3 regions of the Actinomadura meridiana genome follow, and region 2 is predicted to be linked to each of the others. Evidence: riboswitches for the same ligand, from Rfam matches in the RefSeq annotation. Region 2 holds a riboswitch; each other region holds the start of a gene.
The links. A riboswitch is a leader RNA that binds a small molecule or an ion and turns the genes downstream of it on or off. The one in region 2 is predicted to bind cobalamin.
Positions count from the first base shown of each region.

Region 1: it holds a riboswitch for cobalamin, as region 2 does, so the genes downstream of both, metE (5-methyltetrahydropteroyltriglutamate--homocysteine S-methyltransferase) here and bluB (5,6-dimethylbenzimidazole synthase) in region 2, are expected to answer to the same signal.
Region 3: it holds a riboswitch for cobalamin, as region 2 does, so the genes downstream of both, ABD808_RS29945 (ribonucleoside-diphosphate reductase subunit alpha) here and bluB (5,6-dimethylbenzimidazole synthase) in region 2, are expected to answer to the same signal.

Region 1 covers NZ_BAABAS010000020.1:158,741-166,510, reverse strand. Annotated here, with positions in the region: gene metE (5-methyltetrahydropteroyltriglutamate--homocysteine S-methyltransferase) at 1-2,233, opposite strand, end outside; cobalamin riboswitch at 2,331-2,561, opposite strand; gene ABD808_RS26785 (MarR family winged helix-turn-helix transcriptional regulator) at 2,578-3,063, opposite strand; gene ABD808_RS26780 (tautomerase family protein) at 3,127-3,507, shown strand; gene ABD808_RS26775 (DUF4360 domain-containing protein) at 3,705-4,352, shown strand; gene ABD808_RS26770 (putative quinol monooxygenase) at 4,505-4,783, shown strand; gene sepF (cell division protein SepF) at 4,890-5,096, opposite strand; gene ABD808_RS26760 (ATP-binding protein) at 5,245-5,664, shown strand; gene ABD808_RS26755 (choice-of-anchor P family protein) at 5,716-6,399, opposite strand; gene ABD808_RS26750 (L,D-transpeptidase) at 6,474-7,292, opposite strand; gene ABD808_RS26745 (MarR family winged helix-turn-helix transcriptional regulator) at 7,446-7,770, opposite strand, start outside.
Region 2 covers NZ_BAABAS010000001.1:207,970-215,739, reverse strand. Annotated here, with positions in the region: gene ABD808_RS01050 (LacI family DNA-binding transcriptional regulator) at 189-1,205, shown strand; gene ABD808_RS01045 (discoidin domain-containing protein) at 1,219-4,881, opposite strand; gene bluB (5,6-dimethylbenzimidazole synthase) at 5,002-5,616, opposite strand; cobalamin riboswitch at 5,649-5,844, opposite strand; gene ABD808_RS01035 (GNAT family N-acetyltransferase) at 5,867-6,184, opposite strand; gene ABD808_RS01030 (VOC family protein) at 6,228-6,569, opposite strand; gene ABD808_RS01025 (hypothetical protein) at 6,536-6,703, opposite strand; gene ABD808_RS01020 (helix-turn-helix domain-containing protein) at 6,714-7,481, opposite strand; gene ABD808_RS01015 (SDR family oxidoreductase) at 7,602-7,770, shown strand, end outside.
Region 3 covers NZ_BAABAS010000021.1:28,478-36,247, reverse strand. Annotated here, with positions in the region: gene ABD808_RS29960 (2-hydroxyacid dehydrogenase) at 1-629, opposite strand, end outside; gene ABD808_RS29955 (hypothetical protein) at 754-1,245, shown strand; gene ABD808_RS29950 (ribonucleotide-diphosphate reductase subunit beta) at 1,366-2,361, opposite strand; gene ABD808_RS29945 (ribonucleoside-diphosphate reductase subunit alpha) at 2,361-4,640, opposite strand; cobalamin riboswitch at 4,753-4,986, opposite strand; gene ABD808_RS29940 (hypothetical protein) at 5,092-5,730, shown strand; gene ABD808_RS29935 (YcnI family copper-binding membrane protein) at 5,807-6,520, shown strand; gene ABD808_RS29930 (copper resistance CopC family protein) at 6,517-7,059, shown strand; gene ABD808_RS29925 (group II truncated hemoglobin) at 7,133-7,770, shown strand, end outside.

The DNA.
Region 1 (7,770 bases), on a different contig from region 2:
CGCGGACGCTGCGCGCCGCCGCGACCAGGTTGCGCAGGGACGCCTCCGTCTCCGGGTAGGCGCGGGTCTTCAGCCCGCAGTCCGGATTGACCCACAGCCGTCCCGGCTCGACGGCCCGCAGCGCGCGCCGCAGGTTGTCCGCCATCTCCTCGGCGGCCGGGACGCGCGGCGAGTGGATGTCGTACACGCCGGGCCCGATGCCGTTCCGGTACCCGGCGGCGCGCAGGTCGGCGACCAGCTCCATGTGGGAGCGGGCCGCCTCGACGCTGGTCACGTCGGCGTCCAGCGCGCCGATCGCGCCGATGATCTCACCGAACTCCGAGTAGCACATGTGCGTGTGGATCTGAGTGGTGTCCGCGACGCCGGACGTCGCGAGCCGGAACGCGCCGACGGCCCAGTCCAGGTACGCCGGACGGTCGGCGCCCCGCAGCGGGAGCAACTCGCGCAGCGCGGGCTCGTCCACCTGGATGACGCGGATCCCGGCGGCCTCCAGGTCGGCGATCTCGTCCCGCAGCGCCAGCGCCACCTGCCGGGCGGTGTCGGCGAGCGGCTGGTCGTCGCGGACGAACGACCAGGCCAGCATCGTCACCGGCCCCGTCAGCATCCCCTTGACCGGCTTGTCCGTCAGCGACTGCGCGTACGTCGCCCACTCCACCGTCATCGGACGGGGCCGCGCCACGTCGCTGTGCAGGATCGGCGGGCGGACGTACCGCGACCCGTACGACTGCACCCACCCGTGCTCGGTGGCGGCGTATCCGTCGAGCTGCTCGGCGAAGTACTGCACCATGTCGTTGCGTTCCGGTTCGCCGTGGACGAGGACATCCAGCCCCAGGTCCTCCTGGAGGGCGATGACGCGGGCGATCTCGTCCTTCATAGCGCGCGTGTAGGCGTCGCCGGTGAGGCGCCCGGCGCGGTGGTCGGCGCGGGCCCGGCGGATCTCGGGGGTCTGCGGGAACGAGCCGATCGTGGTCGTCGCCAGGGCGGGCAGGCCGAGCGCGTCCCGCTGCGCGGCGAACCTGGCGTCGCGGTCGCCCCGGCGCGCGGTGTCGTCGAGCGATCGCAGCCGGGCGCGCACCTCGTCGTCGACGCCCGCCGGGGGCGCCGGTGCGTCGGCGGACGACGGGACGTCCGCGCTGAGCGCCCGCCCGAGCGCCACGACCTCGCCGACCTTCTGCCTGGCGAACGCGAGCCGTTCCCGCACCGCCGGGTCCAGCGACGTCTCGGCGTCGAGGTCGATGGGCACGTGCAGGAGCGAGCAGGACGTGCTCACCACCACCTGGTCGACGAGCCCGAGCAGCGCGGCGCAGGTGGCCTTGGCGCGGCGCTGGTCGGTGCGCCACACGTTGCGTCCGTCGACGACGCCCGCCACGAGCGTCTTGCGCGGCAGCCCGCCCACCGAGGCGAGGACGTCGAGGTTGTCCGGGCCCGCCACGAAGTCCAGGGCGACGGCCTCGACATGGCTCGCGGCCAGGGTGCGCAGCGCGTCCGCGCCGACCGTGCCGAAGTAGGTGGCGACCAGCAGGCGCGGCCTGCTCGTCAGCCGTCCGAGCCGGGCGTAGGCGCGGCCGAACGCGGCGATCTCCTCGTCCGTCCGGTCGGCGACCAGGGCGGGCTCGTCCAGCTGCACCCATTCGGCGCCCGACCCGGCCAGCCGCTCCAGCACCTCGGCGTACACGTCGACGAGATCGTCGAGCAGGTCGAGTGGACGGAACCCGTCCGGCGCGTCCAGCGCCGGCTTGGCCAGCAGCAGGTAGGTGAGCGGCCCGACGAGCACCGGTCGCGTCTCGATGCCGAGCGCCTTCGCCTCCCGGTACTCGGCCAGCGGCTTGGCCGCCGACCCGTCCGCCAGCCGGAACCGGGTGTCCGGCCCCAGCTCCGGGACGATGTAGTGGTAGTTCGTGTCGAACCACTTCGTCATTTCCAGCGCCGGGACGTCCTGCACACCGCGCGCCATCGCGAAGTACCGGTCGAACCCGGTCAGATGCCGATACCGGTCGGGGACGGCATCGACGAGGACGCTCGTGTCGAGCACCTGGTCATAGAACGAGAACGTGTTCGACGGGATCGTGGCGAGGCCCGCGTCGCGCAGGCCCGTCCAGACCGCCGCCCGCAGTTCGGCGCCGGTGGCGGTCAGCGCGTCGGCGTCGGCGCGTCCGGCCCAGTAGTCCTCGGTGGCGAACTTCAGTTCCCGGCGCGGCCCGATCCGGGGATGTCCAAGGATCGTCGTGTTCATGGCGGCTTCCCTCGCGTGCCACGGCGGACCCGCGGGTGAGGGCACGGCGCACGCGCGCCGCGAACCCTCCCGCGAGGCCGCAGACCACCGCGCGCCGGTCGGCGCGCGGGCGGAGGCAGGTCTTCGGACTCGCGGGCGTCGCCTCGTTGTCAGTGACGACAGTGCCGAGGCGTCCTACTGGCCGTCGCTTCCCAGGCCGTGCGACCCAGTGCGTAAGACGGCGGTCGTTCCCGCTCACCGCTGCGGGGCAGTCCCGGATTCGCACCGGGTTCCCTCTTACGACGCCCCCGCCCAAGGTGGGGACGAACCATCCGCACCATCAACTCTACCGACCACGCAAATCATTACTTCTGTTCGCTCTCGGGTTGCTCGTCTCGCAACTCCAGTGCGTCCTCATAAGCGCGCAGAGCACGGATGACCGTTGCGCGTTCGCCGGGCGCCAGGTCGCGCATGACGCGCTCCCAGGCGTGGGCGTTGCCGGAGAGCCATTCGCCGATCGGCGCGGTGTAGGCGGGGGCGATGGCGATGATGCGGCGGCGGCGGTCGCCCGGGTCGGCGGCGCGTTCCAGGACGCCGCGCCGCGACAGCTCGCTGACCATGAGGCTGACCGTCGTCGGTGCCACCTCCAGCAGGGCCGCCAGCTCGTTGACGCTGACGGGGCCGCGGTACTCCAGGTGGGCCAGCAGCGCGAGATGGCGCGGCGCCAGGTCCATGCCGCGCAGCGCCTCCGGGATCGGCAGGCGCTTGGCGCGGCCGACGAGCCGGGGGATCAGCAGCAGCAGGGTGCGGACGGCCTCGTCCACGGCCGGGCCGTCCGGTTCGCTGGACATCGCCACCCTCCACAACTACCTTTGACCTCAAAGGCTTTAGGTCCAAAGAGAACGAGGTCCACTGTGCCGCATCTGACCGTCCACATTCCAGACAACAGGCTGACCGGCAACGAACCCGCGCTCATCGCCGCACTGACGGAGGCGGTCGTCGGCGTCTACGGCGAATGGGCCCGCGACCTGGTGGGCATCCGGCTGGCCGGAGTCCCGGCGGGCCGCTTCGCCCAGGGCGGTAAGGCCGTGGACGCGACGGCCTCGGTCGTGCTCGGTATCCGCGCCGGGGCGTTCGACCGTCCGGACGCCGCCGAGATCACCTCTCGCCTCGGCACGGCCCTCACCGACGCGATCACCGAAATCCTCGGCGACGAACTCCGCGCGGGCACCATGGTCGAACTCGTCGCCTCCCCGCCCGAACGAACCTTCACCGGCGGTGTCCCCGCCGCCTGACGAACGTTCTCCCGGTTCGGCGCCCGAACCCTTTCCGGCCCACGCCACCGGCGGCCCGGTTTCATTCTATTAAGGTAGCGCGGAGTTAAATACTGGTGATTGACAGTGAATGGCGCTAAAGGTATGCTCTCGTCGCCTTGTAGTCGCTTCTTTGTTCAGCGAAGAAAGCGTACGCTCCCCAACGAGGAGAAATTACCATGCGTAGAGGGTTCGCCATTTCCGCCGTGGCGGCCGCGGCACTCGCCGTCAGCACGGCGCCGATCGCCGCGGCGGCGTCCGGTCCGCGTCCTGTTCGCGGTCCAGACGGAGTCACCATCGAAATCGCGACGGCCAACGGCTCCGGCTGCCTGAACAATACCGCCGGGGTGGCCATTTCGGATGACGCGGAGTCGTTCACCGTCTGGTACTTCAATTACCTGGTGCAGTCAGGTGGCTCCTTGAAACCGGCCCCCGTCCGTAAGAACTGCCAGCTCTCCCTCAAGCTGCGGGCCCCGGAGGGCGTCACCTACGCCGTCTCGTCTGTGGACCATCGTGGTTACGCCTCCCTGGTGGACGGCGCGAAGGCCACCCAGAAGGTCAGCCATTACTTCCAGGGGCTGCCGCAGACCGGGAGGATCACGCACCAGATTCCCGTCCCCTTCGATGGCACATGGCATTTCGAGGACTCCATCCAAACGGAGCCCGTCTACAAGCCGTGCGGCGAGGACCGGAACCTCAACCTCAACACCGAGCTGCGTCTCGACCCGGGAACCTCGGACCCGTCGCACCCCAGCGTCATCGCCATGGACACCCTGGAAGACCCCATCGGCAGCATCTACCACCTCACCTGGAAGACCTGCCCGTAGCCAAGTGCACCTTCCCGGCGGCGCCCCCGCCGCCTGACCGCATGCCGTCCCGAGCCGTGGGGCGGCGATGAGTTTCCGGCGGCCCGCAGGTCCATCCTGGTGACGCATCGGCCGGGACAGGCCCGGCGCGAGGGCGTCGACGGGAGGGGCAGATGATCGTCATCTCGGGGAGCCTGTACGTGGACGGCCGCGACACCTACCTGACGGGGTGCCGGGAGGTCGTCGAACTGGCGCGGGCGGCGCCCGGCTGCCTCGACTTCGCGCTCTCGGCCGACCTGGTCGAACCCGACCGGATCAACGTGTACGAGCGGTGGGAGAGCGACGAGGACGTCGAGCGCTTTCGCGGCACGGGCCCGGAGCCCGCACAGGTCGCCCGAATCCGCTCCGCCGACGTGATGCGATACCGGATCTCCGGCATGGAGCCCGCCTAGCGGGCGCGCCCCGGGCCGTGGCCGTGCGCGCCGTGGGGTCGGGGGCGCCGTGGGGGCCGGGCGCGCCGTGGGGTCGGGGGCGGTGGTCGGCGGGGGGTCTCCCGGGTCAGGGCTCGAGGAGGAAGAGCTTGCGGTCGACGCGGTCCATGGCGCCGCCGCGGCCGAAGACCAGGCCGGTGGCGAAGTCGACGATCTGCTTGGCCTCGTCGTCCGACACGTCCGACAGGTCCATCAGGACGGGCATGCCCTTGCGGAAGAAGTGCCCGACGTACAGGACCTCGTTGTAGTTCTGAGGGCGCAGTGACTTGACCACCCGCCCAGTGTGCCCGTCCGGTACCGGAGGTCAAGTGGTACATGTCACAGGTTTGTCGCCGCAGGTCGTCACCGACTTTCCGGCACCTGGAGTTTCCGTTGGAGATCAGCGGGAAATCTGGATGCTAGAGGAACGGAGGCGATTTGGCATGGAGGTCGTTCTCGAAATGACCCTGCCGAGGAACGCCGAGAGCGCTCCGCTGGTGCGACACACGCTCGACGCCTCGCTCCGTGGGCTCGGGGTCGCTTCCGAGATCCGTGCCGACATCGCGCTCGCGTTGGGCGAAGCGTGCGCGAACGTCATCCAGCACGCCGCGAACGGGATGGAGTACGAGGTCCGGGCGCGGATGGACGGGGCGAGATGCGTCGTGGAGGTCATCGACGGCGGCGTGGCGAAGGGTTCCGACGTCGCGGAACCCGCCGGATGGGAGGCCACACAGGCGGCGCCGCTGGCCGAGCACGGGCGGGGGCTCCAGCTGATGCGGGCGTTCACCGAGGAGCTGCGCGTCACCGACCGCCTGCACCGCGACGGCGCGATCGTGCATTTCGAGAAGTCGCTGGCGAACTGACCGCGACGGCCCGGAGGGTGCTCCCGCGCCCGGGCCGCCGCGGGGTCTGTGTCAGCCGGTGACGGGCAGGTCGTGCTTCACCGGCCGCGGGGCGGGCGCCTCGCTGGGGGTCTTGGTGGGCGCCTCGGGCGCGGCGCGACCGCAGGTGGCGGACGCGATCCGGACCGTCGCGGCCTTGCCCGGGAGGGGCAGCCGCAGCTCCACCGCGGTGACGTTGAGACGGCCGTCGGCCATGCGCTGCTGCTTGTTGAGGATCAGCGCGCCGTCCCCGACGCCGTTCACGGCGAGGGGGATGGTGGTGTTGGGCGGCGGCGAGGCGTCCAGGGCGCGGCCCGCGAGGGTGGCGCGGGCGAGGTGGGCGCTGCCGTGCCCGCCGACGCATTCGGCGCCGATCGCGCTCGCCCTGAGCTGCGCGGTCGGCACCGCGACGCGCGCGACCGACGAGCGGGCGCGGTCGGCGGACGCGCCGACGTCCAGGGCGGAGGCGTCGACCAGGTCGGTCAGGTCCTCGCGCGCCAGGTGCTTGCTGACCAGGCTCGACCTGGACGAGACGGCGGGCACCGGCGGGACGTCCAGCGGCCCGGACACCGTCACCCCGTACGCCGAGCCACCTCCCGCCGCCGCGGCGTTCGGGGCGGCGTTCGGGGCGGCCAGCGCCGGGGTGGCGGCGAGGACGAGCCCGGTGATCAGTGCGCCGGCGGCGGTGAGCCGTCCGGCGGCATGACTGTGACGCATGGAAGTTCTCCGATCATTCGTTAGTGGAGGCGAGACCGGCGACGGCCCGCCGCGGCCGGGGCCGCGGTGCCGGGTCAGCCGGTGATGTACACCAGGGAGCCGAGCGGAACCTGGGACAGGGCCTTGAGCGCGTCCTTCGGCACCCGGACGCAGCCGTGCGTGACGGCCTTGCCGAACACGGAGGCGTCGGGCCAGCCGTGCAGGGCGACGGTGCCGGGGCCGCCGCCGAAGGTGTCGAGGGTCGCGGAGTGCGTGCCGAGGGGGAGGACGATCGGGCTCGGCGTCTTCTTGGCCGGGGCGAGCATGGCCATGAGGAACGTCCGGCCCCGGGGCGTCGGGGTCTTCGGGCCGCCGACCGCGACCGTCCACCGTCCGGCCGTCCGCGCGGACCTGAGCAGCGTGAGCCGCCGGTGCGCGAGGTCGATGCGGACGGTGTAGGGAGTGTGCGCGGTGCGGAGCCCGGAGCCCGAGATCCAGCCGCTGGACCCGTTGGGCCGGGACGGCAGCAGCACCCGCCGCCAGCCGCCGGAGCTCTCCACCACCGGCACCCAGGTGGGGCCGCCGAGCTGCTCCGCGGGGAGCGTGGCGACGGTCCGTCCGCCCGGATGGTCGTACACGGGAACGGACCGCTCCGGGTGCGCGACGACGCCGTCGGTGGTGTCGCCGGGTGCCACGTCCTTGCTCGCGCCGGGGACCGTGCCGTAGGTCGTCGCCTCGGGCACCTTGCCCGCCGTCCCCGCCGCCGCCGTGCCCGCGACGGGCACCGGCCCGCCCGATGCCGTGCCCCCGGACGCCGTCCCGCCGCAGCCGCCGAGCAGCAGCAGCGCGGCGGCGGCCAGGCCGCCGGCGGGCAGCGCGGCGCGGCGTAAATGCAGCACATTTCGAGTCGCCATGAGCCGGGATATTACTGAGGTCGGACGGGCGCGTATCGGTAATGGCGAAAACTTGACCGGGAACCCGTTCCAAAGAATGGCTTTATTCGCCGGATTTCCAATCGTTTTACATTAAAGCCGGGTCTACCCCAAGAAAACGGACTCCGGGGACGCTCAGGCGTGCACGGAGAAGGGCCCGCCACCGGCGCCCGGCCGGGACGCGGCCTCGTGGAACTCGGTGAGGCCCCGCACCAGCGCGGCCCGCGCGGGCGCGGGCATCGAGACGAGCACGCGGGTCAGCTCCTCGCACCGCCGCCGCCGTAGCTGGTCGAGCAGCGCCAGGCCGTCGGGGCTCAGCCGCACCGTGACCTCGCGCCGGTCGCTCCCGGTGTCGCGTGTCAGCAGCCCGGACGCCGCCAGCCGGTCGCACAGGCGGCTCGCCGACGACACCAGCGCGCCCAGCTCGTCGGCGAGGTTGCTGACGTTGACGGGCCCGCGC
Region 2 (7,770 bases):
ACTCGATCTTCGCGCCGTACCAGACCACCGGATGGGCGCCCAGCTGGGAAAACAAGACTCGTCTTCGCTGGCGTGACACTTCGGCCAGGCACCCCTGGCCAACAAGAGCCAGCGAGGTTATTGATAACGTTGTCGGAAAGCATGGGGACGCTACGTTGGTCATGAACATCTCAGGTAGAAGGGCTTCGGTGGACAGGCAGGACAGGCGGCGCAGGCCGACGATCTCGGACGTGGCGGCCGCGGCCGGGGTGAGCCCGAAGACGGTGTCCCGGGTGATCAACCACGAGCCGAACGTCCGCGCGGAACTGGTCGAACAGGTGCTCGCGGCGATCGGCGAACTCGGGTTCCGCCGCAACGACATGGCGAGCACGCTGCGCTCGGGACGGCAGACCGCGACGATCGGTCTGATCATCGAGGACCTGGCGAACCCGTTCTACTCCACGATCGCGGCGGCGGTGGCCAGGGTCGCCCGCGCCCACGACACCCACCTGATCACCGTCAGCTCGGAGGAGGACCCCGAGCTGGAGCAGCGCCAGTTCCTCGACCTGTGCCAGCGCCGGGTGGACGGGCTGATCATCGTCCCCGCGGGCTCCGACCACTCCTTCGCTCGCACCGAGGTCGAGATGGGCATGCGGGTGGTGTTCCTGGACCGCCCGCCGTCCGGGATCCTGGCCGACAGCGTCGTCATCGACAACGCGGCGGGCGCCCGCGCCGGAATCGTGGATCTGCTGGACTCCGGGCACCGCCGCATCGGCGTCATCGTCGACTCCCCCGCCATCTACACCGCGCGCGAGCGCCTCGCCGGGGTGCGGACGGCGCTGGCCGACGCGGCGGTCCCCTACGACGACTCCCTGGTCAGGGTCGGTGTCGCGGACCCCGGCGAGGCCGCCGACGCCGTCGCCGCCATGCTGGACGGCGACGACCCGCCCACGGCGTTCTTCGCGGGCAACAACCGGATCGCGATCGGCGCCATGCAGGAGCTGTACCGGCGCGACGACGGCGCCGCGCTGATGGGCTTCGACGACTTCGAGCTGTCCGCGCTGATGCCGCGCCCGCTGACGGTGATCGCCTACGACGTGCAGGAACTGGGCCGCGCCGCCGCCGACCGCCTCTTCGAGCGGATCGGCGGCGACACGTCCTGGCCGTCCGAGCTCATGATCCCGACACGACTCGTCCGGCGCGGCATCGAACTCCTGAAGTCCTGACGCCGCGCGGCGCTCAGCCGTGCCCGTGGTTGGAGACGAGCGACGTCCTGTACCCCTGGGCGGTGACCTCCAGGTCGGACGGGTGGCCGCCCTGACGCGGACAGGAGATCGTGACCCTGCGCCGCTCTCCGGGTAGCAGCCACAGATAGTTGTCGGAGTACGTGGCAGGCAGAACCCGGTCTTTTGACCTGCGATGACGAAGCGCAAGCCGCACCATCGGGGCGACCACGTTCCCCCTGTTGTGGACGGTCACGGTGAGGCTCAACCGCCCATGCCAGTCGGTGACGCGGCTACCGGTCAGCCGCAACGACGCGCCGGACAGCTCGTTCAGCGCTTGCAGATCCTTCGGCTGGGTGTGACGCCAGTACGTGTTCTCCGACAACGTGTCCCCGTCGGCATTCGCAAGACGAAGCCGCACCAGATGCAGAGGATGTTCCGTACCGGCCAGCGGATCGACCGTGAACGCCGCTGCGGTAGACGACGCCATCAGATCGACTGTCTTCCACCGCTTGTCGGCCAGTGGACGCCCCTTCAGGTCGAGTACGTCGGCTTCGACAACGGCACCGCGTAGCGCGTCCCGTGTGTGGTTGACGGCGATGACGTTCCAGTTACGCGGATCGGCCTGGACATGGTGCGGTTCGCATCCCGTCTTCGCGCCGTAGTAGGTGCCGTTGACGTCGAGGTCGTAGTCGTAGGTCTGCCACACCACGCTGTGCCAGGCCGGGTTCGACATCCAGAGCAGCAGACCCGTCGCGTCCTGCCAGAGGTTCGCGTTCCACGCCTCGAACATGGCACGCATGCTCTCGAAGTTCACTAGCTGCGCCTTGGTACAGAACTCCTCCAGCGAATGTGACTCACCCAGCCTTTCGTCTATCGCCGCCTTGTAGCTCTGTGGGTACTGGCCTCCGCGCGTAGCCCAGTCGTGGTAGGCCCAGACCGTGTCGATAGGCCAACCCTTCTCGTCACCGACGAGATTGCGCATGCTCTCCGCGACCGGGACGGTTGGGATACCGATTTCGGTGTGGAAGCCGAACGTGTCCTGCGCGTAGGTCTCGGCGGAGAAGTACAACGCCGGGTCGATCCAGGCGTACGGGCCGCTGCCGCTGACGATGTCGGCGGCCGAGTTGCTGACGTACAGGACGTCCGGATGCACCTCAGCGACGGCCTGCCGCGCGCCCTTGTCGACCTCCCCGGACGGCGTCCCCTCATTGGCGCCGCACCAGACCACGATGGACGGGTGCGACCGGTACCGAAGGATGGTGTCCCGGACGTGCCGCAGGTACAGCGCATGGTCCGGTGGGTCGAGGAACCAGGCGTTCCAGAAGTCGTTCCACACCAACAGCCCGTTCTCGTCGCAGCGGGCGTAGAACTCCTCCCGGTTACTGCTGCCGAGCCAGTTCCGGATCATCGTGAAGTTCATGTCGCGGTGGTATTCGACGACGGCGTCCATGCGGCCGTCCAGCATTCTGCGCAGGAGCTCGTCCCAGCCCCAGTTGCCGCCGCGACACATCACCGGAACGCCGTTCACGCTTATCTTCAGTTGCGTGGGCGCGTTGTTCACCGCTTTGACGTCGGTCCACTTGTCGCCGTCGGCCGAGACTTGAACCTTGAAGGTCTTGGCGTAGGCGACCTCCCACACAAGGGTGATCTGGTCGAAGCTCGCGGCCTTGCCGAGATCGACCTGGATGTACTGGTCATCGTTGTACGACGACGACCACCGCGTGTTCGGGTCGCCGTCGACGGCCTTCTCCGGCGACCGATCAGGACTGTCCACCGACGACGCCGATGCCTGGGCCCCGCGCGCCAGGTCAACGGTCGGGTTCTGCTTGTCGACGATGGACAGCGTCCACAACGACACCCCGTAGCCCGTCGCGCGACGCCCCGCCTGGATCCGGACGAACCGCGCCTGCTGCCGCTCCAGCTCGACGACCTGCTGCACCCTGTTGGCACCGGGCTCGAACTTGATGGGGTTCTCCGACTCGTACTTCGTCTGCCGCAACCCAACCCGTAGTGTGCGGCGGTCGCTGCGCGCACCGTCGACCTCTGCGACTACGTCCAGGTCATGCAGCGTAGGCTCGCCGTACCCGTTGGGCCACCACAGCTCGGGGTCGGTCAGGCGCAGCTCGGAGAACTCCTTCGGCGAGAAGACCACGTCCACGGTCTTGCCACCGTCAACGTCCACGTCCTTCTCAACACGAACGCGCCCAAGCGCCGCCCTGACTCTCACCTTCTGCTGCGAAGACGCCGCGTTCCGCACCGGCACGGTGACGGTGACGTCCGCCCGAGACACATCAGGCAGATTCGGTAGGGACGTCTCAACCAGCGGGTCCCCCACAACCGCCGCGCGGGTCGACCGCAGCCGGACGTGGTTCCAGATCCCCATCACACGGTCCCGAACCGCGGGCATCCAGTCCCACCCGGTCACGGCCAGATACGTGGGCGCATTGCGCATGATCATGAACGAGCCCGCGTCGTGGTAGGGCTGCCCGTCGTCCCCCCGGTCGCCCGGACTCCCGGGGAAGGGCATCGGGTCGATCCGGACGGCGAGAACATGCTCACCGCCCCGCCCCAACTGCGCGGACACATCAAAGGCACCCCGCGCGGACGGATGCTCCAGCTCCCCGACCTTCACCCCGTCGAGCCAGATCTCGGCGCGATGGTTGATGCCGTCCAGCTCCAGCCAGACGCGATCGTGCCCGCGCTCCGGAAACCGATGCGGCAACCGGAAAACTCGCCGATACCACCACGAGTTCTTCCCAAGCGCCTCCGGAGCCCGCAGGTTGTTGAATCCCTCCACCGGATCCGGAAGATGCCCTTCCTCAACCAGCGAAGCGAGGATCGTTCCAGGCACCCGCGCCCGCAACCAACGCGAGGTATCGACCCCATCTGCCGAGACCACGGCACCATCTCCCGTGCCCGCGAACTCCTGCAACGTGACGTTCCAGCCCGACTCGACGGGCACGGTCCCATCACGTTCGACCCGCAGCGCCGGGACGCGGCGGGCGCCGCTCGTCCAGTCAGTCCACCCGGTGACGTCGGCCCGCCGCCCCCGCGCCGTCCCGTACACCTGGAACGAGTTGAGTCCCAGCGGATTGGGATTCGACTGCTTCGTCCCAACCAGCCGAACCCACCGCGTTGTCACCGCCTCATCGAGGACGACCTCGACAACACCACCCGTCTTGGTAGACCCGTCATGCACGGACTTCCAGCTACGCCCGTCGTCCGACACCTCCACCCGGAACTCGGTGGCGTAACTGGACAGAACCTCCCACCCGGTCGTGTCGCGACGCGGATTGTTGGTGTCCTCGCCCGGTTTGAAGACGACATCGCCCTCCGCCGCCTCGAACACGAGCACGACCGACTCGACCCGGCAGGACCCCTGAAGATCGACGGCGACCCACTGCGTGCCACCGACCGCGGCCCGCCACCCACTTCCCTGGACGTTCCGACGCGCCATCCGATCGACAACGAAATGCCCCGGTGTGGGCGCATACGCGGTCGACGAGACGTGCACCGGCCGGTAGAGCGCGAGATCGGTCTTCCCCGGCTGGGCCGGTGCGGCGGACGCCCGCCCTTGAGTCACTCCAGCCAGCCCGACACTCGCGAGCAGCGTGGAACCCGTGACGAGAAAGCCCCGCCTGGACAGAGCCGTGCCGTGGTCATGGTCGTCGCGCATCAGCACTCCATCGACTGGTCGGTAAGCGACTGACATCGTTGTCACCCCATCGCCGCCCGAGTATCGGTTGACCTCGCTGGGAACGTCAAGGGCCGCGACAAAGAGCGACAACGATGTCACTCACCACCGATCGTGATGCACAACCTCCTCCAGCGCCCGGCGACTCCGCCACCCGTGCCGCTCAAGATCCGGCACGTCCTCAAGATGACCGACGGGCCCCACACACAACCAAGCCACCGGCCGAAGCCCCTCCGGAACCCCAAGCAATTCCCGCAGAAAAGCCTCCCGATAAAACGAGACCCACCCCACCCCGAGCCCCTCCGCCGTAGCGGCCAGCCACAGATTCTGAATGGCCAGACACACCGAGTAGAGGCCCGCGTCCGCGATGGCATGCCGTCCCAGAACGGCCGGACCACCACGCTCAGGGTCGTAGGTAACGACGATCGAGAGGCTCGACTCCAGAACCCCGTCAACCTTGATCCGCGCGAACCGCTCCGCTGCGACCCCCGCCAAACTCGCCGCGAAAACCGCTCGCTCGACCTGAACATGGTCGTAGAAATCCCGCCGAATCCCGGCGTCCCTCACCAACACGAAATCCCAGGGCTGCGAAAGCCCGACACTGGGCGCGGCATGTGCGGCCGCCAGAACCCGTCCGAGCACGTCCTCCGGGACTGGCACCCCAGTGAACTCCGCACGCACGTCACGCCGACGGTGGATCACGTCGTAAACATCCAAGGCAGGCTCCCGCCGCTCGGGCCACCATCAAAGGTGGCCGCCGTAGCGAGGCCGGTCTTCGGACTCCCGGATCGACGCCGAATCGTCCGCCTTCCCAACCTGCCGGTCAGTGGCCGCGCGAATCGCGCATGGACGAAGGCTCCCCGGTTACCGCGGCGGGCCCGTGCCGGTTTTCCACCGGCTTCCCGATTCTCCCCACACAGGGGCACCCCGCATCAGTTATGCCACCCCAAACATATCGCCCCCAGAACTAAACGCCGGGATCGATCACCGCGAAGACGACCTTCCCCGCATCATCCGCAAGAGGACGGACGCCGTCGTCCACCTGGTCCAAACCGGCGAAGCCGATGAACTCGCCAGTAGTCAGTACTTCGACCGCCCACCAGCCGTAGCCTCGCTCGTCGAACGCGGACTGGAAACGTGTCACGGACGCGTCGCTCTGTTCTCGGGTCAGCAACTCGCCCAGGTGCTCGCGGACCTCGGGGTCGGCGTTCATCGCCGCCCACGGTTCGAGATCGGAGTCCTGCCATCGGCGGAGGATTAGGCGGTCGGTGCGTAGTTCAGCCATCGCGCCAAGGCAACATGGGTGCGCGGTGTCAACGCAACCCGTTTCAGTTGGTGGTTTCGGTGGGGGCGCCGGACGCCAGCCAGGTGGTGAAGCGGAATTGGGTTTCGGCGAACGTCAGGCCTTCGGTGCGGGTTGAGAGGATCCAGCGGTGCCCGTAAGGGCAGCGGACGAGGGCGTGCCGGTCGCCGCTGAAGGTGTCCTGGACGGGGGCGAGCCGCTCGGCGCCCGCCTCGACCGCGCGGGCGGTGGCGGCTGAGGCGTCGTCGCAGTTCAGGAGGATCGAGAACGCGGCGCCGCCGTAGTAGTCGGGCGAGTGCAGGCCGACCTCGGGCATCTCGTCCATCACGACGATCAGGGAGCCGTGGATGAGGGTGGCGGCGTGCATCGCGCGGCCGTCGGGGCGGCCAGGCGGGCGAGGACGTCGGCGTCGAAGGCCGTCCGGTAGAAGTCGAGCGCGGCGAGCGCGTCGTGGACCGCGATGAACGGCGTGCCGGAACGATAGTGATCACGCAGGTGCATGCGCCGCACGTTAGGCAGACGGACGCAGTCCCGGCTTGAACGAATGCGACCTCAGGTCGGACGGCGTGCGTCCCGTGAGGGCGCGCAGCTCGCGGGTGAGGTGCGCCTGGTCGCTGTATCCCGATTCGACGGCAATGTCGGACAGGGGGCGCATGCTGGCGAGGAGGGCGGCGGCGCGTTCAAAGCGGAAGATACGGGCGACGGTCTTGGGCGGCAGGCCGACCTGGTCGCGGAACCTGCGGGTCAGGCGCCGGGGCGTCCACCCGATCCGGTCGGCGAGCGCGGCCACCCGGGCCCGGCCGGACGTCGCGCGGAGCCGGTGCCAGGCCCACTCGACCGCCCGGTCGGGTTGGGGGCCGCGTGCGATGCGCCGCGCCAGGACGGTGTCGAGGACGGCGGCGCGCCGCGTCCAGGTCCGGGCGGCGGCGGTGCGCTCCGACAGCCGGATGTCGAGGACGGTGTCGAAGTCCAGCAGTTGGTTGCTGATCAGGTGCAGGGGCATTCGGAGCAGCGAGTACGCGCCGAATGGATCGAGACGGATCTGAATTCCGTGCTGGATTCCCGCGTGGACGGTGACGGCCGTCCGGTCGTGCGGCCCGACGATAACGGATGTGCATGCGCCCGACGCGTTGAGCGGATCGGCTTCGCTGTCGTCTGGTTGCTCGGGCAGGCCGGTGTGCTGGGCGAACGCCAGCAAGTCCGGCGGTGGACGCAGGTCGAAGAACAACTCCAGCGGGAACACCGCGCGGCGGAGCCCCACCGGCTCGGCCACGCTCATCTCGGTTGTCCCTCACGCGCGTGCCCGGCGCGATCGCGGGCAGGGCTGTGACGAGTCCGCTGGACCGCTGCCCGAGCTGGCAACGGCTCGCGGACGACCAGCTGATCGGGAGACGCTGATATGCCGAACGTGCTCGTACTGGGCGCCGGTGGACGAATCGCGCGGTGGGCGACCGGCATGCTCGCCGACAACGACGCCACTCTGACCCTGTTTCTGCGCGAGGCGAAACGCCTCACCGGCGCGCCCGCATCGGCCCGGATCATCGAGGGCGACGTGCTGGACCGGGATC
Region 3 (7,770 bases), on a different contig from region 2:
AACAACTCGTCCAACTCCCGCCAGGCCGGATCACCGGGCCGAGGCCGCCGCGACGTGTACAGAACCCGCGCGCCAACCGCCTCCAACATCGGCCGCAGCAGCCCCGCGATCTCACCCCCGCCGAGCAGCCCAACCGTCCGCCCACCAAGTTCCCCGCCGACAAGCTCCCGATCAGCGGGCCACCCGGCCCCACGCCGCGTCCGCGCATCAAACGGAACAACGCGACGAAGCACCGCCAGCATCAACAGCAGACTCGTCTCCGCGACGGCCTGCGCGTTGCGCCCCGGCATGTTCGCCACAGCGATCCCCCGCTCAGCGGCAGCCTCCAGGTCAATGGTGTTCACGCCGGTCCCGAGCTTCTGGATCAACCGCAGCTTCGGCGCCCGATCCATGTCCGCCGCCGTCAGAGGCCGAAGCACATGCCAGATCACCTCGGCCCCCGCCAGCAACTCCGCGAACCGCTCGTCGTCCTGCTCCGAACAGCTCACGACATCCAGCCCAGCCGCCAAATGCTCCATGTCGTAGTGCAACAAGACCCGCATCCCGCCCCCTTCACCAAAACACCACAACACGAACCGCCCAGCAACAGCAACCTCAGAACACCCATCGCCACCCATCGCCCCGGCCACACCATCCCAGACCGGCGCTCACTCCACCGGCACCGATAGCGCCGTCATCGCGGTTGACTCCGTATCCGGGAGAGCCGCTTGGCATCATGACACTCTGGCACCGGACGACTCTCCGCTTTCATCCATGAGCGACAGGTTCGTCGGCATCAATGACGACGGTTACGGAGTGTTCGAGCAAGGGGTCGAAGAGAACACGCATAAGCTGATCATCCAAGATCCGTCAGGCCGAGTCAGGACCGCACTGAACAAGGCCCAATCCTATGATATTTGGGGTCCTCTTTCGCCGTTGACGACGGCGGGCGACAGCATGGTTATTCCGTTCCTGCGGAGCGGAAAGCACTTCTTCGCCGTCATGACCGTCGCTGGAGAAGGCGCATCGACCATCAGACTTCCGGATGACGTGCGGGCGGCGACGTTCGACGGAACCACGGCATTTGTGATTCAGAAGAACGGATCTGTTGGCGTCGCGACCGGAGGAGCGGCATCGACCGAGACGCTACCACACCTGAAGGGCAATGTCTTCTGGACCGCCGCTGGAAACAATTCTTTGCTCGTCGCCACCTCGGTGGACACAGCAGAGAAAAGTCAGGTCTCGATAACGTCAATCGGAAACTAGGAACTACTCGTGAGCGAGTTCTATGTCTTCCACAATTCACTCGTGACGACCGCGCGCTCATTCGCGCAGGCGGCCAGCTCCTACGAGTCGACCATGCCGGACGATGGGCTTCCCGTGCGGTCAGAAGGGGTCGTTTAGGGTTACGGCGCCTTCTACGCCTATTTGGTAGGCCGAGACTCGGCGTTCGAAGAAGTTCGAGAGTTCTTGGACGTCCTGGAGGTCCATGAAGGCGAACGGGTTCTGGGTGCCGTAGCGGGGTGGGAGGCCGAGGCGGGTGAGGCGTTGGTCGGCGACGTATTCCAGGTAGGCGCGCATGTCGTCGGCGCTCATGCCGGGGAGGCCGTCGCCGCACAGGTCGCGGGCGAAGTCCAGTTCTGTTTGGACGGCCTCTTCCAACATGCGGGTGACCTGGTCCGTCAGCTCGGAGTCGAACAGGTCGGGTTCTTCGGCGCGGACGGTGTCGACCACGGAGAACGCGAATTCCATGTGCATCGACTCGTCGCGGAAGACCCAGTTGGTTCCGGAGGCCAGGCCGTTCAGGAGGCCGCGTGCGCGGAGCCAGTAGACGTAGGCGAAGGCGCCGTAGAAGAAGAGGCCCTCGATGCAGGCGGCGAAACAGATCAGGTTGAGTAGGAACGTGCGGCGGTCGTCTCTGGTTTTGAGTTCGTTGAGGGAGCCAAGTGAGTCGATCCAGCGGAAGCAGAATTCCGCCTTGGAGCGGATGGACGGGATGTGCTCGATCGCCGCGAACGCCTTGACGCGCTCTTCCTGGTCGGGGAGGTAGGTGTCCAGGAGGGTTAGGTAGAACTGGACGTGCACTGCCTCTTCGTACAGCTGGCGTGACAGGTAGAGGCGGGCCTCGGGCGCGTTGACGTGTTTGTAGAGGTTGAGGACGAGGTTGTTCGCCACAATGGAGTCGCCGGTGGCGAAGAACGCGACCAGGCGGTTGACCAGGTGTAGTTCGGCGGGCGTCAGGCGTGCCAGGTCGGCCATGTCGGACGCGAGGTCCACCTCTTCCACCGTCCAGGTGTTGCGGATGGCGGCGCGGTAGCGCTCGTAGAAGTCGGGGTAGCGCATCGGACGCAGGGTCAGGTCCATGCCGGGGTCTAGCAACATTACTGGCACGCCTCGCAGGTCTCGGGGTTTTCCAGGGAGCAGAGGTTTGATTGCGCGACGGTCGTTTGCGCGATGCGGGTGGCCGGGCGCGACCGTAGGTAGTAGGTAGTTTTGAGGCCGCTGCGCCAGGCGTAGGCGTACATCGAGGACACTTTCCCGATCGTCGGGGTCTCCATGAACAGGTTCAGGGAATGGGACTGGTCGATATACGGGGTGCGTGCGGCGGCAAGGTCGATCAATGCTTTTTGTGGGAGTTCCCATGCCGTTCGGTAGAGGGCGATCATCTCGTCCGGCAGACCGACGAGGCCCTGGACGGAGCCGTTCGCCTTCTTGATCGCCTCCCGGACGGCCGGGGTCCACAGCCCGAGCGATTTCAGGTCGTTCACCAGGTAGCCGTTGATCTGGAGGAACTCGCCGGACATCGTCTCCCGCTTGAACAGGTTGGACACCTGCGGCTCGATGCACTCGTAGCAGCCCGCGATGGACGCGATCGTGGCGGTCGGCGCGATCGCGATGAGGAGCGAGTTGCGGAGCCCTACGTCGGCGATCCGTTTCCGGAGTTTCTCCCATTCGGCGGGACGGGACGGAGTCGCGTCCGGGAAATGGTCGAGATGGAGTTGGCCGCGTGCGGTGCGGGTCTGGGCGTAGGCGGGTAGGGGGCCGTGGGCGGCGGCCAGGTCGGCCGACGCGTTGTAGGCGGCCAGGGCGATTTCCTCGGAGATGCGAGTTGACAGCGAGCGGGCCTCGGCCGAGTCGAACGGGAGGCTGAGCGTGAAGAAGACGTCCGCGAGGCCCATTACGCCGAGGCCGACCGGGCGCCATTTGTTGTTCGCCGTCTCCGCCTCGGGCGTCGGGTAGAAGCCACGGTCGATGGTGCGGTCGAGGAATCGGACGGCGGTGCGCACGGTGCTCCGAAGCCGTTCCCAGTCCATGCCGGACGGACCGACATGCGCCGCGAGGTTCACCGATCCGAGGTTGCACACGGCCGCCTCGTTGTCGCTGGTCACCTCAAGGATCTCGGTGCACAGGTTCGACAGGTGGACGGCCTGTCCCGGTTCGGCGGTCTGGTTGCAGGCGCGGTTGGCGGCGTCCTTGAACGTCATCCAGCCGTTGCCCGTCTGGGCGAGCGTCCGCATCATCTGCCCGTACAGCTTGCGGGCCGGGAGCTGCCGGACGAAACGGCCGTCCTTCTCGGCGGCCCGGTAGGCCGTGTCGAACTCGTCACCCCACAGGTCGGCCAGCTCCGGGACCTCCTTCGGGTCGAACAGCGACCATGTTTCGTCCTGTTCGACGCGGCGCATGAACTCGTCCGGAACCCAGTTGGCGAGGTTCAGGTTGTGGGTGCGGCGGGCGTCCTCGCCGGTGTTGTCACGCAGTTCCAGGAACTCCTCGACGTCGGCGTGCCACGGCTCCAGGTACACGCAGGCAGCGCCCTTGCGGCGTCCGCCCTGGTTGACGGCCGCGACGGACGAGTCGAGCGTCCGCAGCCAAGGCACGATCCCGTTGGAATGCCCGTTGGTGCCGCGAATCAGCGAGCCTCGTGAGCGCACCTTCGTCCAGGAGATCCCGATGCCGCCCGCGTACTTGCTGAGCCGCGCCACCTGCGCGTACCGCTCGTAGATCGACTCCAGTTCGTCGCGCGGCGAGTCGAGCAGGAAGCACGACGACAGCTGCGGCCGCCGGGCCGCGGAGTTGAACAACGTCGGTGAGCTGGGCAGATACGACAGCGTGCTGAGCAGCCCGTACAGCTCGGCGGCCTCGTCGACCGTGTCGGCCAGACCGCACGCGACCCGCAGGAGGAAGTGTTGCGGACGTTCCAGGACGAGCCGCGAACGCGGATGTTTCAGCAGGTAGCGGTCATAGAGCGTGCGGAGGCCGAAGTACTCGAAGCGGTCGTCGGCCGATTCGTCGATCAGGGCGTCGAGCGCGGGCGCGTTGGCGGCGACGAACGCGGCCGGGCCGTCCGCGAGCAGGCCCTCCCGGAGCCCGGCGGCGACCGAGTCGGCGAAGGTCAGCACCCCGGCGGCGGCCGTCTCGTCCCGGATCCGGAGCCCGAGCAGCCGGGCCGCGACCTTGGAGTATCCGGGTTCGGCGGGCACCAGCGTGCTCGCCTCGCCGATCGCCAGGTCGCGTAGCTCGGCGGCGTCCAGTCCATCACCGGCTCGGACGGCGGCCAGCACCCGGCCCGGGCCGGTGTCCGGTATCCCCTCGCAGGCCGCCTCGATCTCGGCGGCGATCTCCGCGACCGCCGTCGGCGGCGCGACCAGGTCCTGTGTCACGTGCTCTCCCCTCGCAGCCGCCTCGCGGAGGCATGCGAACGGGACACGACGGCACGTCGCGCTCCGCCCCCGACCCACCCGCGAGGCCTGGACATATCGGTCTGGGGGGCGACCCCCTGACCTCGTGCGGGCAGGTCTTCGGACTCGCGGGCGTCGCCTCGTTGTCAGTGAAGACAGGGCCGAGGCGTCCTACTGGCCGTCGCTTCCCAGGCCGGATGGCCCAGTGCCTATGACGGCGGTCGTTCCCGCTCACCGCTGCGGGGCAGTCCCGGAATCACACCGGGTTCCCTCTTACGACGCCCCCGCCGACGGGCGGCGGGGGCGAACCAGCACGGGATTGAACCCTACATGTAGTCGCCGATCTTTGCACAACCCCTAGATGTTGGGCATGCCAAGGAGTTCACGGGGTCGGCTATCCGGATCGCGGGAGTGGTGGGACGATGGGTGCGCCATGTCCCCGCGTCCCCCGCAGCCGGGCTTCCGAACCGCACGCGCGGTGGTTTTCGCCACCGTGTGCGTCACGCTGGCGACCTCCGGGCACGTCCTCGCATCGGGGACGACGATTCCGGTGTGGGCGGTGCTGACGGGTTTCGGCGCGGTGCTCGGTGTGACGCTCGTCCTGGCGGGTCACGAACGTTCGCTGGCGACGATCCTGGGCGGCCTCCTCGGCGGACAGTTCGCGCTGCACACGCTCTTCACGGCCGCGACCGCCCCGAGCCAGCCGATGCCGACGCACCACCAAACGGGCATACCGGACGCGGCGACGGCGTGCTCGAACCTCCTGATGCCGGTGGCGCACGCCTCGGACGCGCCGACGATGACGCTCGCGCACACCGTCGCCGCGATCATCGCGGCCTGGTGGTTGCGGCGCGGTGAACGGGCCGCCTGGTCGCTGGCCCGGCGGATCGCCCTGGCCGCCGCCGACCGTCCGGTCCGGCTGCTGCTCGTCGTCGACGTCGAGCCCGCCGAGGCCCGGCCGCGTGTTCCGGCTGTTTCGAAGGTCGTCACGGCCATCGGCCGCACCCTGCGACATCAGGTCGTCCGGCGGGGTCCCCCGCCGGGTTCGAGGGCGCTCCTCGCCTCCCGCTGAGCGAGCGCCGCACGTCACCGGACGCCGACTCGACGGCGCTTCCGGCTTCACTCGTGACCTCGAACGGAGTTCCGTCATGCCTTCCCTTTCTCACGCCGCCCGCAGGCTCGGCGCCGTCACCGCGCTGTCCGTCATGTCGGTGATCGGGCTCGCCACCGCCGCTTCCGCGCACGTCACCGTCAACCCGAAGACCGCCGAGCAGGGGTCGTACACCAAGGCGACGTTCCGCGTGCCGAACGAGCGCGACAACGCGTCCACGACCAAGCTGGTGGTGAACCTTCCGGCGGAGCATCCGCTGCCGTCGGTGTCGGTCCGTCCCGTCCCCGGTTGGACGGTGAAGGTCGACAAGTCCAAGCTCGCGACCCCGATGAAGATCGAGGGCGGCGAACTGACCGAGGCCGTCACCAAGATCACCTGGTCGGGCGGCAAGATCGACCCTGGTAACTTCCAGGAGTTCGACGTGTCGATGGGCCCGCTGCCGACCAACACCGACCAGCTGATGTTCAAGGCCGACCAGACATACTCGAACGGTGAGGTCGTCAAGTGGGACGCACCGACCACCGAGGGCGCCGCCGAACCCGAGCACCCGGCGCCAGTGCTCAAGCTCGTCCCGAAGGGCTCCACCAGCGTGAACACGACCAGCGGTCTTGTCTCCAAGACCACGCCCAAGGCGTCCGAGTCCGCCGATGACGGGACGGCCCGGCTGCTCGGCGGCATCGGCATCGGCGTCGGGGTCCTCAGCATCGCGGTCGGCGGCTACGGCCTGACCCGAGCCCGGAGCCGGTCATGATCCGCGTGGCGCGGCGCGTCGCCGCGGGCGCCCTGGCGGTCGGGACGGTCCTGGCGATCTTCGCGCCCCCGGCCTCCGCGCACGCCGCCCTCACCGACGCGAACCCGAAGAAGGACTCGTCGATCGCGTCACCGTCGCAGGTCGTCCTGACCTACTCGGACCCGATCCGGCTGCCCCGCGTGATCCTGACGGACGCCTCCGGCAAGGAACGCCAGGTCGGGGCGCCCCAGGCCGTCGACAACAAGGTCACCCAGCAGGTCGGCGGGACGTTGCCGAACGGTAAGTACACGGTGGGCTGGCGCGTCGTGTCGGCGGACGGCCATCCGGTGTCGGGCACCTACACGTTCACGGTGACGGGTTCGTCCGACGCCGCGGCGCAGCCCGCCGCCCCGGCGCCGACCCAGACCGGCACCGCGTCCACCGAGGACTCGGACGACGGCTCGTCGGGCTGGCTCTGGATCGGCCTGATCACACTCGTCGTGGTCGTGGCGGGGGGTGCGGTCGCCCTGATGCGGCGTTCGACCTCGTCAAAGAACTGATCAGCACGCTTCCGGTCGGGTGATTACAGCATTACAGTGATTACCCGACCGGTTTCGTGTCTCTGGGGGCCAGATGATCGTCGAGTACATCCGCTACAGCGTCGACCCGGCGGAGGCGGAGGAGTTCGAGGCCGCCTACGCGCGGGCGTCCGCCTCCCTGGCCGCCGCACCGCAATGCGTGGATTACGAGCTTTCGCGGTGCGTCGAGGAGCCCACGTCCTACATCCTGCGCATCGGGTGGACGTCGGCCGACGACCATCTGCAAGGCTTCCGGGGCGGCGAGCACTTCCCGGCCTTCTTCGCCGAGATCAAGCCGTACGTGCGACGCATCGAGGAAATGCGGCACTACGAGCAGACGGCGGTGCGCGGCGCGGGCTCGTCCGTCCCGACGATGTACGAGTGGGCGGGCGGCGGCGAAGCGCTCGAACGTCTTACCGAGGTCTTCTACACGAACGTGCTGAAGGACGACCTTCTGCGCCCGCTGTTCGAACACATGGCCCCCGACCACCCGAAATGGGTCGCGATCTGGCTGGGCGAGGTGTTCCGCGGGCCGGAACGCTACAGCGGGGAACGCGGCGGCTACCACCACATGGTCCGCCAGCATCTCGGCAAGGCCATCGCCGAACCCCAACGCCGTCGCTGGGTCGCCCTTCTCATGGACGCCGCCGACGAGGTGGGCCTCCCGGACGACCCGGAGTTCCGTGCCGCGTT